DNA from 2 places in the Streptomyces sp. GS7 genome. Region 2 is predicted to be linked to the other one. Evidence: riboswitches for the same ligand, from Rfam matches in the RefSeq annotation. Region 2 holds a riboswitch; the other holds the start of a gene.
The links. Region 2 has a riboswitch for S-adenosylmethionine ahead of thrC (threonine synthase). Riboswitches for the same ligand answer to the same signal wherever they lie in the genome.

Region 1: linked by a shared signal. The riboswitch ahead of GR130_RS09355 (aminotransferase class V-fold PLP-dependent enzyme) and the one ahead of thrC (threonine synthase) in region 2 are both predicted to bind S-adenosylmethionine.

The regions. Positions count from the first base shown of each region.
Region 1 covers NZ_CP047146.1:2,168,030-2,176,235, forward strand. Annotated here, with positions in the region: gene ctaE (aa3-type cytochrome oxidase subunit III) at 1-74, shown strand, start outside; gene qcrC (cytochrome bc1 complex diheme cytochrome c subunit) at 161-970, shown strand; gene qcrA (cytochrome bc1 complex Rieske iron-sulfur subunit) at 967-2,010, shown strand; gene qcrB (cytochrome bc1 complex cytochrome b subunit) at 2,007-3,644, shown strand; gene trpD (anthranilate phosphoribosyltransferase) at 3,785-4,849, shown strand; SAM riboswitch class IV at 4,935-5,052, shown strand; gene GR130_RS09355 (aminotransferase class V-fold PLP-dependent enzyme) at 5,265-6,695, shown strand; gene GR130_RS09360 (Lrp/AsnC family transcriptional regulator) at 7,276-7,557, opposite strand; gene GR130_RS09365 (rhomboid family intramembrane serine protease) at 7,554-8,206, opposite strand, start outside.
Region 2 covers NZ_CP047146.1:8,292,917-8,301,122, forward strand. Annotated here, with positions in the region: gene groL (chaperonin GroEL) at 1-373, opposite strand, end outside; gene GR130_RS35960 (cold-shock protein) at 783-986, opposite strand; gene GR130_RS35965 (MoaD/ThiS family protein) at 1,428-1,706, opposite strand; gene thrC (threonine synthase) at 1,780-3,057, opposite strand; SAM riboswitch class I at 3,075-3,227, opposite strand; gene GR130_RS35975 (glucosyl-3-phosphoglycerate synthase) at 3,401-4,375, shown strand; gene GR130_RS35980 (alpha,alpha-trehalose-phosphate synthase (UDP-forming)) at 4,425-5,918, shown strand; gene GR130_RS35985 (cytochrome c oxidase assembly protein) at 6,037-7,161, shown strand; gene GR130_RS35990 (hypothetical protein) at 7,248-7,922, shown strand; gene otsB (trehalose-phosphatase) at 8,011-8,206, opposite strand, start outside.

The sequences.
Region 1 (8,206 bases), 6.1 Mb from region 2:
TCGTGTCCTACTACTGGCACTTCGTCGATGTCGTCTGGATCGGCCTCTTCGCCACGATCTACCTGATCCGGTAACCGGTACCGGGCCTGTTGCCGGGCCCGCATTTCAGACAGACATAGCCAAAGCATCGACGCAGAAGATCCTGACACCGGGGTAATCCGTGAAAAAGCTCTCCGCACGACGGCGCCATCCGCTGGCGGCGCTCGTCGTCCTACTCTTCGCGCTGGCGGTCACTGGGGGGCTGTACGCCGCGTTCGCGCCGGCGGACAAGGCTCAGGCCGATGACACCGCCCAGTCTCTTGCCATCAAGGAGGGCAAGAAGCTCTTCGCCGTGGGCTGCGCAAGCTGCCACGGCACCGGCGGTCAGGGCAGCTCCAGCGGCCCGAGCCTGGTCGGCGTGGGCGCCGCCGCCGTCGACTTCCAGGTGGGCACCGGCCGTATGCCCGCCCAGCAGCCCGGCGCCCAGGTGCCGCGGAAGCGGAACATCTACAACAACGCCCAGATCGACCAGCTCGCGGCCTACGTCGCGTCGCTCGGTCCCGGCCCGTCCGTCCCCGACAAGTCGCAGTACAGCGCCGACGGGGCCGACATCGGCAAGGGCGGCGAACTGTTCCGCACCAACTGTGCGCAGTGCCACAACTTCACCGGCAAGGGCGGTGCCCTCACCAACGGCAAGTACGCACCGACGCTTGAGGGCGTGGACCCGAAGCACATCTACGAGGCCATGGAGACCGGCCCGCAGAACATGCCCTCCTTCGGTGACGGCACGCTGAGCAAGCAGAACAAGAAGGACATTGTCGCGTACCTCGGCGCCGTCGACAGCGATAAGTCCGCGAGCCCGGGCGGTATGGAACTCGGTGGTCTGGGCCCGGTGACCGAAGGACTCTTCGGCTACATCTTCGGCCTGGGTGCGTGTGTCGCGGTCGCCATCTGGGTCGCAGCCCGGACTACGAAGGCCAAGAAGTCATGAGTGAGACAGAAGAAAACCTTCCCAGTGAGCGGGAGACGGCTCACGAAGGTGCGCTGGCGAAGGCGGACAACCCCTTCGCCGACCCGGGGCTGCCGCCCCACGAGCACCGCGTCCAGGACATCGACGAGCGGGCCGCCAAGCGCTCCGAGCGCACCGTGGCGTTCCTCTTCGTGGTGTCCATGCTGGCCACCGTCGCCTTCATCGCGTCGTACGTGGCGATCCCGATCGACAAGATCGTCTACATCTTCCCGATCGGCCACGTCAGCGGGCTGAACTTCGCGCTCGGTCTGACCCTGGGTGTGGCGCTCTTCTGCATCGGCGCCGGCGCGGTCCACTGGGCCCGCACGCTGATGTCCGACGAGGAGGTCGCCGACGAGCGGCACCCGATCGCGGCCGCGCCCGAGGTCAAGGCCAAGGTCCTGGCGGACTTCGCGGACGGTGCCCGGGAGTCGCAGTTCGGCCGTCGCAAGCTGATCCGCAACACGATGTTCGGCGCGCTGGCCCTGGTGCCGCTCTCCGGCGTCGTCCTGCTGCGCGACCTGGGCCCGCTGCCCGAGAAGAAGCTGCGCACCACGGGCTGGAAGAAGGGCATCCGCCTGGTCAACCAGTCCACCAACCTCCCGCTGCGTCCCGAGGACATCGCGGTGGGCTCCCTCACCTTCGCCAAGCCCGAGGGCCTGGAGGAGAGCGACGAGGAGTTCAACGAGAAGATCGCCAAGGACGCCCTGATGCTCGTGCGGATCCAGCCGCAGAACATCAAGGACAAGCAGGAACTGGCCTGGTCGCACGAGGGCATCGTCGCGTACTCGAAGATCTGCACCCACGTCGGTTGCCCGATCAGCCTCTACGAGCAGCAGACGCACCACGTGCTCTGCCCCTGCCACCAGTCGACCTTCGACCTCTCCGACGGCGGTCGGGTGATCTTCGGTCCGGCCGGGCACGCCCTGCCGCAGCTGCACATCACGGAGAAGGACGGCTTCCTTGAGGCCGCGAGCGGCTTCGCGGAGCCCGTCGGCCCGAGCTTCTGGGAGCGCGGATGAGTAACGAGACAACCGCGACCACTGCGCGCCGTGGGCAGGCACCACGGGGCGAGCGGATCGCCGACTGGGCGGACGGCCGGCTGGGCATCTACAGCCTCGCCAAGGCCAACATGCGCAAGATCTTCCCGGACCACTGGTCCTTCATGCTGGGCGAGGTCGCGCTCTACAGCTTCGTCATCATCATCCTGACCGGTGTCTACCTGACGCTGTTCTTCCACCCGAGCATGGCCGAGGTCACCTACCACGGGTCCTACGTGCCGATGCACGGGATCAGGATGACCCAGGCGTTCGAGTCGACGCTGGACATCAGCTTCGACGTCCGCGGTGGTCTGCTGATCCGGCAGATCCACCACTGGGCCGCGCTGGTCTTCCTGGCCGCGATGATGGTCCACATGATGCGGGTGTTCTTCACCGGCGCGTTCCGCAAGCCGCGTGAGGTCAACTGGCTCTTCGGCTTCCTGCTGTTCGTGCTGGGCATGTTCACCGGCTTCACCGGTTACTCGCTCCCCGACGACCTGCTCTCCGGCACCGGTGTGCGGTTCATCGAGGGCGTCATCCTGGCGATGCCGCTGATCGGCTCGTACCTGCAGATGTTCATCTTCGGCGGCGAGTTCCCCGGGCACGACATCATCCCGAGGTTCTTCACGATCCACGTGCTGCTGCTGCCGGGCATCATGCTGGGCCTGCTGGTGGCCCACCTGATCCTCGTCATCTACCACAAGCACACGCAGTTCCCGGGCGCCGGCAAGACGAACAACAACGTCGTCGGCATGCCGCTGCTGCCGGTCTACATGGCCAAGGCCGGAGGCTTCTTCTTCCTGGTCTTCGGCGTCATCGCGGTGATCGCCGCGGTCGCCAGCATCAACCCCGTGTGGGCCATCGGTCCGTACCGGCCGGACCAGGTGTCCACCGGTGCGCAGCCGGACTGGTACATGGGCTTCGCCGAGGGCCTGGTGCGTGTCATGCCGGGCTGGGAGTGGAACTTCTGGGGCCACACCATCAACTTCGGTGTCCTCATCCCGATCCTGGTCTTCCCGCTGGTCCTGGTCGCCATCGCGGTCTACCCGTTCGTCGAGTCCTGGGTCCGCGGCGACAAGCGCGAGCACCACATCCTGGACCGCCCGCGCAACGTGCCCACCCGCACCGGGTTCGGCGTGGCCTGGCTGGTCGCGTACTTCGTGATGCTGATCGGTGGCGGCAACGACCTGTGGGCCACCCACTTCCACCTGTCGATCAACTCGATCACCTGGTTCGTCCGGATCGCGTTCTTCGTCGGGCCGGTGCTGGCCTTCATCGCCACCAAGCGGATCTGCCTGGGCCTCCAGCGCCGCGACAAGGACAAGGTGCTGCACGGACGCGAGTCCGGCATCATCAAGCGCCTGCCGCACGGTGAGTTCATCGAGGTGCACGAGCCCCTCGACCAGGAGCAGCTGCACTTCCTGACGCAGCACGAGCAGCCCGAGCCGATCGCCCTCGGCCCCGAGGTCGACGAGAACGGCGTCCGGCGCAAGCTCAAGCGCACGGAGAAGCTGCGCGCCAAGCTCTCCAAGGGCTACTACGGCGAGGACAACGTCATCCCGAAGCCCACCGTCGAGGAGTACAAGGAGATCACCAGCGGCCACGGCCACCACTGATCCCTGCGGGCGCCACCGCGCGCACCGCCGGTAGTACGCCACCCAGAGGGCCCCGTCCACGAAGAGGACGGGGCCCTTCGGCATGCCCGGGGCTCGATAGGGTGACGGCATACGCAGCAGACGAACCAGGAGCGTGGACCATGAACGTTGTGACCCCGGCAGGCGGCGGCAGCGTGGCGGACCACTCCTGGCCGGCCGTACTGAACGCCCTCCTGGAAGGCCGCGACCTCGGCGCCGACGACACCGCCTGGGTCATGGACAAGATCATGCGCGGCCAGGCCACCGACGCGCAGATCGCCGGTTTCGCGGTCGCGCTGCGCGCCAAGGGCGAGACCGTGGCGGAGATCACCGGGCTGGTGCGGGCGATGTACGCGCACGCCAGCCTGATCGAGGTGCCCGGCCCCAGCGTGGACATCGTCGGCACCGGCGGTGACGGCGCCAAGACGGTCAACATCTCCACCATGGCGTCGATCGTGGTCGCCGGCACCGGCGCCAAGGTCGTCAAGCACGGCAGCCGGGCCGCCTCGTCCGCCAGCGGCGCCTCCGACGTCCTGGAGAAGCTGGGCGTCAATCTGGACCTGAGCCCGCAACGGGTGGTGGAGGTCGCCGAGGAGGCCGGGATCACCTTCTGCTTCGCGGCCAAGTTCCACCCCGCGCTGCGCCATGTGGCCGCCGCCCGCGGGCAGTTGGGGATCCGCACCACGTTCAACGTGCTGGGCCCGCTGACCAATCCCGCCCGGGTCCGCGCCCAGGCGACCGGCGTCGCGGACGCCCGGATGGCGCCGATCCTGGCCGGGGTGCTCGCCGAGCGCGGCTCCTCGGCGCTGGTGTTCCGCGGCGACGACGGGCTGGACGAGCTGACCACGACCGCCACCTCCCGGGTGTGGATCGTGCGCGGCGGCACGGTCCGCGAGGAGCCCTTCGACCCGCGGGACGTCGGCATCGAGCTGGTGCCGGTGGAGGCGCTGCGCGGCGCCGACGCGTCGTACAACGCGGACGTGGCCCGCCGGCTGCTGGACGGGGAGACCGGGCCGGTCCGCGATGCCGTCCTGCTGAACGCCGCGGCGGCGCTGGCGGCGCTGGAGCCGTCGGACGCCCCGCTGGCCGAGCGGATCCGGACCGGTCTCGCGAAGGCCGCCGAGGCGATCGACTCGGGCGCCGCCAAGCGGGTGCTGGAGCGCTGGGTGGCGGCCAGCAACGCCTGACGCGAACGGCCAGGTGACGCAGGCCCCGGTCCGGGATGCGGACCGGGGCTTGCGCCATGTTGATCGTGTGGCATGATTCAGCCCAGGTCACGAGTGACAGCGACACAGGCCCCGGCCCGCTGTCCGGCAACCCTCCTTCCGTGGCGGGGTGCCCCGGGTGATGACCAGGTCGCAGGCAGCGAGGTCTGCGGCAAGCGCGGATCCCTCGCCAGGGATCCTGGTCCCCGAGGGAGTCCTTTCCGTGATGCAGCGAATGCGATAGGGCCCGCAGGCCCCCCTTCCGCACCCCTTCCCTCCTCTTCTGCCGAGGGTTTTCCTTCACGTTGCGGTGCCGCCGTGCGCTCCGGTGTTCCTCCATACGCCTGCCGACGCGCCCGCCCGCAGCGAATTCGCTTGCCTCTCACGGGAGTTCGCCATGTCCGTTTCCGCCGTTGCCGCCGACCCCTCCGTCTGTGCCCCGCTGCCCGTGCTGGGGCGCGATGTCCTCGTCCCGCTGGTGACCGGCGGCGAGGTCGACTACGCCGCACTGGACTACGCCGCCAGCGCCCCGGCGCTCCAGCGGGTCTGGGACGACGTGGCCGCCTACGCCCCGTACTACGGCAGCGTCCACCGCGGTGCCGGTTACCTCTCGCAGCTCTCCACCGACCTCTTCGAGAACGCCCGGAAGACGGTCGCCGACTTCCTCGGCTGCCGCATCGAAGGGGGCCTGGGCGAAGCCCAGTCCGGCAAGGGCGGTGGTGGGCGACGGGAGGGCGACCAGGTCGTCTTCACCCGCTCCACCACCGACTCGCTGAACCTGCTCGCCGCCGCGCTCCCGCAGGGCACCCGGGTGTTCGTCTTCGAGACCGAGCACCACGCCTCGCTGCTGCCCTGGGAGCACCGCGCGGACCTCGCGGTGACCTATCTGAACGCGCCGCGCACCCCGCGGCAGGCGGTGGACACCCTGGACAAGGCGCTGGCCGCCCGCGAGCCCTACGGCCCGGCACTGGTCTGCGTCACCGGCGCCTCGAACGTCACCGGTGAACTGTGGCCGGTCCGCGAACTGGCCGCCGCCGCGCACGCCCACGGCGCGCGGATCGTGCTGGACGCGGCCCAGCTCGCGCCGCACCACCCCGTGGACATCGCGGAACTCGACGTCGACTGGGTCGCGTTCTCCGGCCACAAGCTGTACGCACCGTTCGGCGCCGGCGTACTGGCCGGCCGCGCCGACTGGCTCCAGCAGGCCGAGCCGTACCTGGCCGGCGGCGGTGCCAGCCGGAAGGTCGCGCGGCGCACCGACGGCGGGGTGGACGTCGAGTGGCACACCACCGCGGCCCGGCACGAGGCCGGGTCGCCCAACGTCATCGGCGCCTATGCCATCGCCTCCGCCTGCCAGGCACTGACCGAGGCCGGCTTCGCGGGGCTGGTCGCCCGCGAGCAGGAGCTGATCGCCCGTGTCCGGGCGGGCCTTGCCGACGTTCCGGAGGTCCGGGTGCTCTCCCTCTTCGGCGATGACGCGCCGCGGGTGGGCGTCCTTTCGTTCGTGGTCGAGGGCTGGAACAGCTCGCACTTCGCGGCGGCGCTGTCCGCGGAGTACGGCATCGGCGTCCGCGACGGCCTGTTCTGCGCGCACCCCCTCGTCCGCACCCTGCTGGGCGGCAACCCGCAGGACCCGGGGGAATGCGGCGCCCCGGAAGCGGCCCCGGGGGAGCGGTCGCTGAACGCGATCCGGGTCAGCTTCGGCGCCGGGACCCCCGACGAGCACGTCGAGCGGTTCGTCCGCGCGGTCAGGGATTTGGTGACGAACGGTGCGCGGTGGAACTACCGCACGGAGGACGGCCGTTGTGTCCCGGTACGGAGTGCGTAGCTTGTCCCTCCCACGTGTTCGGCTTTCCCGCCGTGGGGGTTGCTCGCTTTTGCGCCTTCGGCGCGGGGTGTTGTCCGCTGCGCGGGGCTTTCGGGTGCGGTGGCGGTCCTCCGGGGGCGGTATGCAGGACTGCTTCGCTTTACGTCCTGCACACCGCCCCCTCCGGCCCGCCCCCTCCCGTGGGTGGGAGGAGAAAGACGGTGGATGGGGGCTTGGGCGAGTGGTCCGGTGACGGTCTCTTTCCACCCATGAACCGGCGCGGGCCCAGTCACGCGCGCCCCACCCGTCTCTTTTCCCACCCATTCACGGGAGGGGGCGGGCCGGAGGGGCAGGGTGTCCGGACGTAAAGCGAAGCAGTCCGGACACCCTGCCCCGCAGGACCGCCACCGCAGCCGACAGCCCCGCGCAGCGGCCCCGCCCGCCGCGTGGGGGTACCTCCCACGCGCTTCAGGCAGTGGGGGAGCAACGGCGCCGCACTCGGCAACGTGGGAAGCAGGCAAAGCGCAGCGGAGCCGCGCAACGGCGACAAACCCCCACGGCGGGAAAGCCGACAACGTGGGAAGCCAGCCAAGCGCCAGCGTCACGCGTCCAGGCCGATGGAGAACGCCGCCTCCAGGTCGTGCTGGGAGTACGTGCGGAAGGCGATGTGCGTCTCGGTGGAGGCTACGCCGGGGACCTTGCTGATGCGGCCGGGGATGACGTCCGCGAGCTGGTCGTGCTCGGCGACCCGGACCATCGCGATGAGGTCGTGCGCGCCGGTGACCGAGTAGACCTCGCTGACACCCTCCAGTGCGGCGATCTTCTCCGCGATCTCCGGGATCTGGTCCACGCTGGTCTTGATGAGCACGATCGACGTGATCACGGCTGGCTCTCTCCCTCGGTCGCGGGCCGGTTGTCCCTGGTCGCCCCCACAGTATCCCTCCCGTAGCGGGCCCAGGCGTAGAGGAAGCCGAGCGCGAAGCCAACGACATGGGCGAGGTAGGCGACGCCGGGGCCCGAGGGGTCGTGCCGGGCCGCCTGCCACTGGAGGAAGAACCAGAAGAGCAGGACGAGCCAGGCGGGGAAGCGCAGCGGCAGGAAGAACAGGAACGGGAAGACGCTGGTGACCCGGGCCCGCGGGAAGAGGAAGAGGAAGGCGCCCAGGACGCCGGAGATCGAGCCGGAGGCGCCGACCAGGGTCTGGTCCGAGGAGGCGTGCGCGGCGGCGTAGCCCAGCAGCGCCAGATAGCCGACGGTCAGGTAGAAGACGGTGAACGGGAGCCGGCCCATCCGGGTCTCGGTCATCCCGCCGAAGACGTACAGAAACAGTATGTTGCCGAGCAGATGCAGCCAGCTTCCGTGCACGAACAGCGCGGTGAGCGGGGTGATCAGGGCCTTCGCCGAGCCGCTCCACAGATCGAGCGGAATCACGCCCCAGTGCTCGAAGTACCGGGTCTGAGCCCGCAGCAGGGCGTCGCCGGTGCCGTATATCCGCAGCAGTCCGGAGGCCGGTCCGAACACGAAGACCGCGC
Region 2 (8,206 bases):
CCTCGACGGCCTTCTCGATGCCGCGCTTCAGGGCCATCGGGTTGGCGCCGGCGGCGACGTTGCGCAGGCCCTCGCGAACCAGCGCCTGGGCGAGGACGGTCGCGGTCGTCGTGCCGTCACCGGCGACGTCGTCCGTCTTCTTCGCGACCTCCTTGACCAGCTCGGCGCCGATCTTCTCGTACGGGTCCTCCAGCTCGATCTCCTTGGCGATGGAGACACCATCGTTGGTGATCGTGGGGGCGCCCCACTTCTTCTCAAGGACGACGTTGCGGCCCTTGGGGCCGAGGGTGACCTTGACGGCGTCGGCGAGCTGGTTCATACCGCGCTCAAGGCCGCGCCGCGCCTCCTCGTCGAACGCGATGATCTTGGCCATGTGAAGTGGTCCTCCCGGACTGGGGTGGAGAAAGCTCGGACCGCGCTGGCGCCCGCGACGGACGGCCTGCATGCCTTGTGGTTCCTTGCCCCACCCGGCCTGCGGGCCTCACCGACCCGGTCCATATTCAGCACTCTCACGGGGAGAGTGCTAACGCAATGATTAGCACTCGACCCTGTCGAGTGCAAGCGCCCACCGACCCGTCCACACTCCCGAGCCCGCCCCGTGCGCCCGCCCCGCCCCGGCCGCGCGCCGTGCGCCGCCTCGGACCCGCGCGCCGGGGGCCCGCCGCGCGCCCGTCGGTACATCCGCACCCCGGCGGGCAGCGGCAGGCAGCAGAAGGGCAGCAGGAAGGCCCGCACCCCATGGGTAGGGTGCGGGCCTTCCCGACGCGCAGTCGGTCGCCGCCTCAGGCGCTGACCCGAACCATGTCCGCCTGCGGCCCCTTCTGGCCCTGCGAGATCTCGAATTCGACCCGCTGACCCTCCTCAAGGGTGCGGTAACCGTCCATCTGGATCGCGCTGTAGTGGACGAATACATCCGCACCACCGTCGACCGCGATGAAGCCGTACCCCTTCTCCGCGTTGAACCACTTGACGGTGCCCTGAGCCATGCCTAACTCCCCTATTACTGGCCCTTGCGCAGGACCGCACTCCGCGGACCCGGGTCAGACCTCACCCCGCGAATGGGGGTGTGCGCCGGAACGCGTCGACCGCCGCTGAATGTATCTGGACCGATGCCCAGCGCAACAGGTCAATCGGACGAGAATTCTGGCGGCAGGGAATCGGCAATATGACCGGAAGTCGCAATTTTCCGGTGCAATTCGGGCCGGGAATAAGCCGCGTAGGCGACAAAAGCTGCACACGGTTTGGGCACAACTCACCGCGGTCTCATATGCGTTCGGCACGCGCGCGGAGATAGGCCGAGAGGGATCGCCCCAATGGTATCCCCTTTCACAACGCGGAATTGCCCCGTCCGTTTATGCCGGACGGGGCAATTTCGGTCAAGCAACGCAAGAGTTGGCGCAAATTAGGCGCCAAATGCGGCAGATCGCTCAGCAGCCTCCGGCGACCGCGGGAATGATCGAAACGCCCGCACCGTCCGGGGTGGGGGTCTGAAGGCCCTGCTCGAAGCGGACGTCGTCGTCATTGACGTAGACGTTCACGAACCGGCGGAGCTTGCCCGCGTCGTCCAGCACACGGGCCGCGATGCCCTGGTGGTTCTTCTCCAGGTCGGAGATCACCTCGGAGAGGGTCGCGCCCTCGGCGGCCACCTCGGCCGCGCCGCCGGTGTACGTACGGAGGATGGTGGGGATGCGGACCTTGACGCTCATGGTTCTGCCTTCCAGCGGGTGCGGGGTAGGACTGGGGGAGCTGCCCGGCGGCAGCGTAGGGGCGAAAGCGGGCTCAGCCGGCCAGGCCGGCCGTGCGGAACGCGTCCAGGTCGGGGCGGATGGTGGCCGTGGGACCGGCGGCGACGGCGTCGAGGGTCTTCAGGCCGTCACCGGTGTTCAGCACGACCGTGGTCAGCGACGGGTCGAGCACACCGTCCTCGATCAGCTTCCTGGTCACGCCGACGGTCACCCCGCCCGCGGTCTCCGCGAAGATCCCCTCCGTACGGGCCAGCAGCCTGATCGCGTCCACGATCTGCTCGTCGTCGACGTCCTCGACCGCACCGCCCGTACGGCGTGCGATGTCGAGCACGTACGGACCGTCGGCCGGGTTGCCGATCGCCAGCGACTTGGCGATGGTGTTCGGCTTCTGCGGCCGTACGACGTCGTGCCCGGCCTTGAAGGCGGCCGACACCGGCGAGCAGCCCTCGGCCTGCGCACCGAAGATCTTGTACGGCCGGTCCTCGACGAGGCCGAGGGCGATCAGCTCCTTGAGCCCCTTGTCGATCTTGGTGAGCTGGGAGCCGGAGGCGATCGGGATGACGATCTGGTCCGGCAGCCGCCAGCCCAGCTGCTCGCAGATCTCGTACGCCAGCGTCTTGGAGCCCTCGCCGTAGTACGGGCGGAGGTTGACGTTGACGAAGCCCCAGCCCTCGCCCAGCGGGTCGCCGATGAGTTCCGAGCAGAAGCGGTTGACGTCGTCGTAGTTGCCCTCGATGCCGACCAGGTCGCCGCCGTAGACCGCGGCCATCACGACCTTGCCGGCCTCCAGGTCGTGCGGGATGAAGACGCAGGACTTGAGGCCCGCGCGGCGCGCCGCGGCGCCGACCGCACCGGCCAGGTTGCCGGTCGAGGAGCAGGAGAGGGTGGTGAAGCCGAAGGCGCGGGCGGCCTCGACGGCGATCGCGACGACCCGGTCCTTGAAGGAGTGGGTCGGGTTGCCGGAGTCGTCCTTCACGTACAGGCCGCCGGTGACGCCCAGTTCGGCGGCGAGCCGGTCGGCCTTGACGAGCTTGGTGAAGCCGGGGTTGAGGTTCGGCTTGTCGGCCACGTCCGCGGGGACGGGGAGCAGCGGGGCGTAGCGCCAGATGTTGTCGGGGCCGGCCTCGATCCGCTTCTTCAACCCCTCGGGGTCGCCGGTCGGCAGCTCGTAGGCGACTTCGAGGGGGCCGAAACATTCCTGGCACGCGAAGATCGGGCCGAGATCGAAGCGCTGTCCGCACTCGCGGCAGGAGAGCGCGACGGCGGGGCCGAGAGCGACAGAGGGAGTGGATTCGGTGACGTGCACAGCCATGGAGGCGAGGCCCTTTCTCCTCATCTTCCTCACGACGCATCTCGCCGTGAGACGGATTTGGCACCTTCCCTAGCCGGGAGCCTCGCGCGCAGTGCGTGCTGCGGCGGAGACCGACTGGAGGGTTGCCGGGGCTTCAACGGGCCGTATCCCTCTGCCCCTCTGGATGAGCGGTATGGCGCTGGGCGGACCCAGGCGTTTGTGGCGCGGAGACCCCGACATGCGAGGGCGATCCGCGTTGTTCAAGACTGTAACCGAAGGCGCTGACGGTTGAGATAGTCGTCCGAACCGCGAGATGGATCACAGCGGTCGCCCCCCGGGGCGCCGATCGAGGAGTGTCGTAGACGTGCTGGAAGAGGTGGAGCGCTGGCTCGGCAGCCGCTCCTGGTCCGCCGCGGACCGGCCGCTGGAGCAGCTGTTGGAGGCGAAGCGGCAGACGGGCCGGACGGTCAGCGTGGTGCTGCCCGCGCTCGATGAGGAGGCCACGGTCGGCGCCATCGTCGCCACGATCCGGGCCGAGCTGATGACCGCCGACGTCCCGCTGGTCGACGAGCTGGTGGTGTTGGACTCGGGCTCCACCGACCGCACCGCAGAGGTCGCCGCCGCGGCCGGCGCCCGGGTCGTCCACCGGGACAGCGTGCTGCCCCGGATCCCGGCGGTGCCCGGCAAGGGCGAGGTCCTGTGGCGCTCCCTTCTGGTCACCACCGGCGACATCGTCTGCTTCGTGGACGCCGACCTGCGGGAGTTCTCCGCCGGCTTCGTGTCCGGGATCGTCGGCCCGCTGCTGACCGATCCGGAGATCCAGTTCGTCAAGGCGATGTACGACCGGCCGCTGGAGACCGGGGCCGGGCAGGTCCGGTCTGCCGCCGGGGTGGAGCAGGGCGGGCGGGTGACCGAGCTGGTGGCCCGGCCGCTGCTGAATCTGCACTGGCCGCAGCTGGCCGGCTTCGTGCAGCCGCTGGGCGGCGAGTACGCGGCCCGCCGTTCGCTGCTGGAGCGGCTGCCCTTCCCCGTCGGGTACGGGGTCGAGCTGGGGCTGCTGGTGGACGCGCTGCACACCGTCGGGCTGGACGCGCTGGCGCAGGTGGACGTGGGGGTTCGCAAGCACCGCCACCAGGGCGGGCAGGCCCTCGGGCGGATGGCCGCGGCGATCTACCGGACCGCCCAACTCCGGTTGGCCCGGGGTCACTTGGTGCGCCCCCGGCTCACCCAGTTCGACCGCGGCGAGCACGGCTTCGTGCCGCGGACGACGGATGTGGACACCGAGGAGCGTCCGCCGATGGCCGAAATCCCCGAATACGCGGAACGGCGGGCAGCCTGAGCGGCGATCCGTACGTTTGCGCGGATCGGTCAGTGGTTAATGTCGCGACATGGTCTCCGAGCGCAGTGCGGTCCAGCCAGGTGCCGAGGTTCTCGTCGCGTCCAACCGTGGGCCGGTGTCGTACGCCCTGGGAGAGGACGGGGAGCTGACCGCGAGGCGGGGCGGCGGGGGGCTGGTGTCGGGGCTGTCGGTGATCGGCCCGGAGACAGACGCGGTGTGGGTGTGCTCGGCGCTGGGGGACGGTGACCGGGAGGCCGTGCGGCGGACCGGGGGGCTGCTGGATACCGCGGACACCGGTGGACAGCGCGTCCGGATGCTGGACATCGCGGCCGATGTGCACGCCGCCGCGTACAACGGCATCGCCAACTCCGTGCTGTGGTTCGTGCACCACATGCTGTACCAGACGCCCCTGGAGCCGGTGTTCGACGCGGACTTCCGCGGCCAGTGGGCGGCGTACGAGGCGTACAACGCGGCGTTCGCGACCGCGCTCGCGGACTGCGCGAGCCCGGGGGCGGCGGTGCTGGTGCAGGACTACCACCTGGCGCTGGTGCCGGGGATGCTGCGCGAGGTGCGGCCGGACGTCCACATCGCGCACTTCTCGCACACGCCCTGGGCGCCGCCGGAGTACTTCGCGATGCTGCCCGACGACATCCAGCGGCAGCTGGTGCTGGGGATCCTCGGCGCGGACCGGGCGAACTTCCTGACCGGGCGGTGGGCGCGGGCGTTCACGGCCTGCTGCGAGCAGGCGCTGGGCGGGGACTGCACGGCGCACTGGCCGCGCCACGAGGCGCCCAGCGTCATCGCGATGCCACCGGACCGCAAGGCGCACCGGACCAGGATCGGGGTGTACGGCCTGGGCGCCGATGCGGAGTTCCTGCGGGAGCGGTCGCGGCGGGCCGACGTCGAGGAGCGGATGGCGGCGCTGCGGGAGCAGATCGGCGGGGCGGACCGGAAGACGATCGTCCGGGTCGACCGGACGGAGCTGTCCAAGAACATCGTGCGCGGACTGCTCGCGTACCGGCGGCTGCTGGCCGACCGGCCGGAGTGGCGGGAGCGGGTGGTGCACCTCGCGTTCGCCTACCCCTCGCGGCAGGACCTCCCCGTCTACCGCGACTACACCGCCCAGGTCGGCCGGCTCGCGGACGAGATCAACGCCGAATTCGGGACGGCCGGCTGGCAGCCGGTCGTGCTGCATGTGAAGGACGACTTCGCGCGGTCGCTGGCGGCGTACCGGCTCGCGGACGTGGCGCTGGTCAATCCGATCCGGGACGGGATGAACCTGGTCGCGAAGGAGGTGCCGGTGGTGTCCGACGCGGGCTGTGCGCTGGTGCTGTCGCGGGAGGCGGGCGCCTGGGAGGAACTGGGCGAGGACGCGCTGGGCGTCAATCCGTACGACGTCGGGGCGACCGCGGAGGCGCTGCACACGGCGCTGTCGATGCCCGCCGGGGAACGGGCGGAGCGCAGTGCGCGGCTGGCCGCGGCGGCCACCGCACTGCCGCCGGCACGGTGGTTCCTGGAGCAGTTGCGGGCGCTGGCGGAGTGACCGGCGCCCGCGCGGGCGCGTCGGCGGCCGGTCCCGCTGCTCCTTGAGGACTCGGGCGGGGGCGCACCGAGGTGCCCCGCCGGTAGATCGTCCGCGGGCCCGGCTAGCGTGGTGGTCCGTGACAGTGACAACGCTTGCGACCACGACGCTCGCGGCCGGTCTGCCGGAGCCGACCGCGGGGCGGCTGGCCGGCAGCTGGCAGCTCGACCCGTACGCGCTCGTGCTGGTGCTCGTGCTGGGCGGCCTGTACGCCTGGGGAGTGGTCCGGCTGGCGCGGCGCGGGGAGCGGTGGCCGGTGGCGCGGACGGTGGCGTTCGCGGGCCTGGGGCTCGGGGCGGTCGTGGTGGCGACCATGTCCGGGCTGGCGGTCTACGACCACGAGCTGTTCTGGCCGGCCGCGGTGCAGAACATCGTGCTCGATCTGATCGCGCCGCTCGGGCTGGCGCTCGGCGATCCGCTCTCGCTGGCGCTGCGGGCGCTGCCCGAGGACGGCCGTACGGCGCGCCGGCTGCGCGCGGCGCTCTCCGGGCGGGTGCTGCGGCTGCTGACGTTTCCGCTGGTGAGTACCGTTCTGGTGCTCTCCTCCGAGCTGGCGATCTACTTCACGCCGTATTTTTCGACGGCGCTGCGGCACGGTCCGCTGCACGAGCTGATGTATCTGCAACTGATCGTCACCGGCAGCCTGTTCGTGCTGCCGATGCTCACCCGCGAGGAGCTGCTGCCCTCGTGGTGCAGCCATCCGGTGCGGGCGCTGCTGGTGCTGGTGGACGGGCTGGTCGACGCGGTGCCCGGGATTGTGGTGATGACCAGCGGGACGCTGATCGCGGGCGGCTGGTACACGTCCCAGCACCGGCCGTGGGGCCCGAGTCCGGAGCAGGACCAGATGCTCGGCGGCGGGCTGATGCTGTCGATCGCGGAGCTGGTCGGACTGCCGTTCATGATCGCGGTGTTCGCGGAGTGGGTGCGGGCGGAGCGCGGCCGGACAGCGGCGCTGGACGCGCAGCTGGACCGGGAGCTGGCGGTGGTCGCCCCCGCGGCGGCCCCGACCCCGGCCGGGCGGGCGTCCGAAGACACCGGCAACACCGGCAACACCGGCAAGACTGACAACACCGGCAGCACCGACACAGCGGGCGAACCGGCCGTACGGCGGTCGGAACCCACTGTTCCGCAACCGGAGTTGACCCGGCCCTGGTGGGAGACCGATCAGGGCGCGGTGGGCGAGCGCTTCCGCCGGGGGCGCTAGCCCAGCCGGGCCCGGCGCGCCGCGGATGCTCCCCCGCACTCCCGTCACGCGGCTGTGCGGGGCCGGAGTGGGGTAGTTCTTGTTCCATGTCAATCTCCGCACGATGGGCCGCGGTTGCGGCCGTCACCGTCCTGGCGACCACGCTCGCCGGCTGCACGTCCGGCAAGAGCGGGTCCGACCCGAAGGGCGGCAGCTCCTCGAAGTCCGGGGCGCCGGGCTCCTCCGCCTCCGCCCCGTCCGGGCCGATACCCGTCGGCCCCGGGCCGCAGTCCGCGTACACGGTCCAGAAGCAGCCCGACCCCGGCACCTGCCACGTCCGCTACACCGCCGACAAGCAGCCGCTGCCCGACCCCAAGTGCACCCCCGGGGCGACCAACCCGAAGGTCACGCAGCAGACGCTGAAGGCCACCATCTGCTCCAGCGGCTACACCAAGGGCATCCGGCCGCCGGTCAGCATCACCAACCGGGAGAAGGCCGCCAACGCCAAGTCGTACGGCTACACCGGCCCGATGCACGACGCCGAGTACGACCACCTCATCAGCCTCCAGTTGGGCGGCGACCCCAACGACCCGCGCAACCTGTGGGTGGAGCCGCCGTCCCCGGGGCACAAGCCGGGCGCCGGGCCGAACAACCCCAAGGACGGGGTGGAGAACAAGCTCAAGACCGCCATCTGCTCCGGCAAGACCGACCTGGCCAAGGCGCAGCAGGCCATCGCGCACGACTGGACGACGGCGCTGTCCTCCCTGGGCATCAAGGAGTAGTCCCGGGTCCCGGGGAACGGCCCCGGGCCGCAAGGAGAGAGCGGCGCCCCGGCAGCGGCCCGGGCCGGGTGTTCCGGCCCGGGCGGGCTCAGCGCCGGCTCTCGATGTGGTCCGCGAGGGCGCCGAGCAGCGCCACCACGCCCCGGGGGCCGTCGACGACGAGGTCGGCGCGCTCGGCCAGCTCGGTGACCTCGTTGCTGCCGCTGCACACCAGGACGCCGCCCGGCCCGTCGGAGCGCAGCTTCTCGATGGCGGCGAAGGCGGCGAGGTCGCCGAGGTCGTCG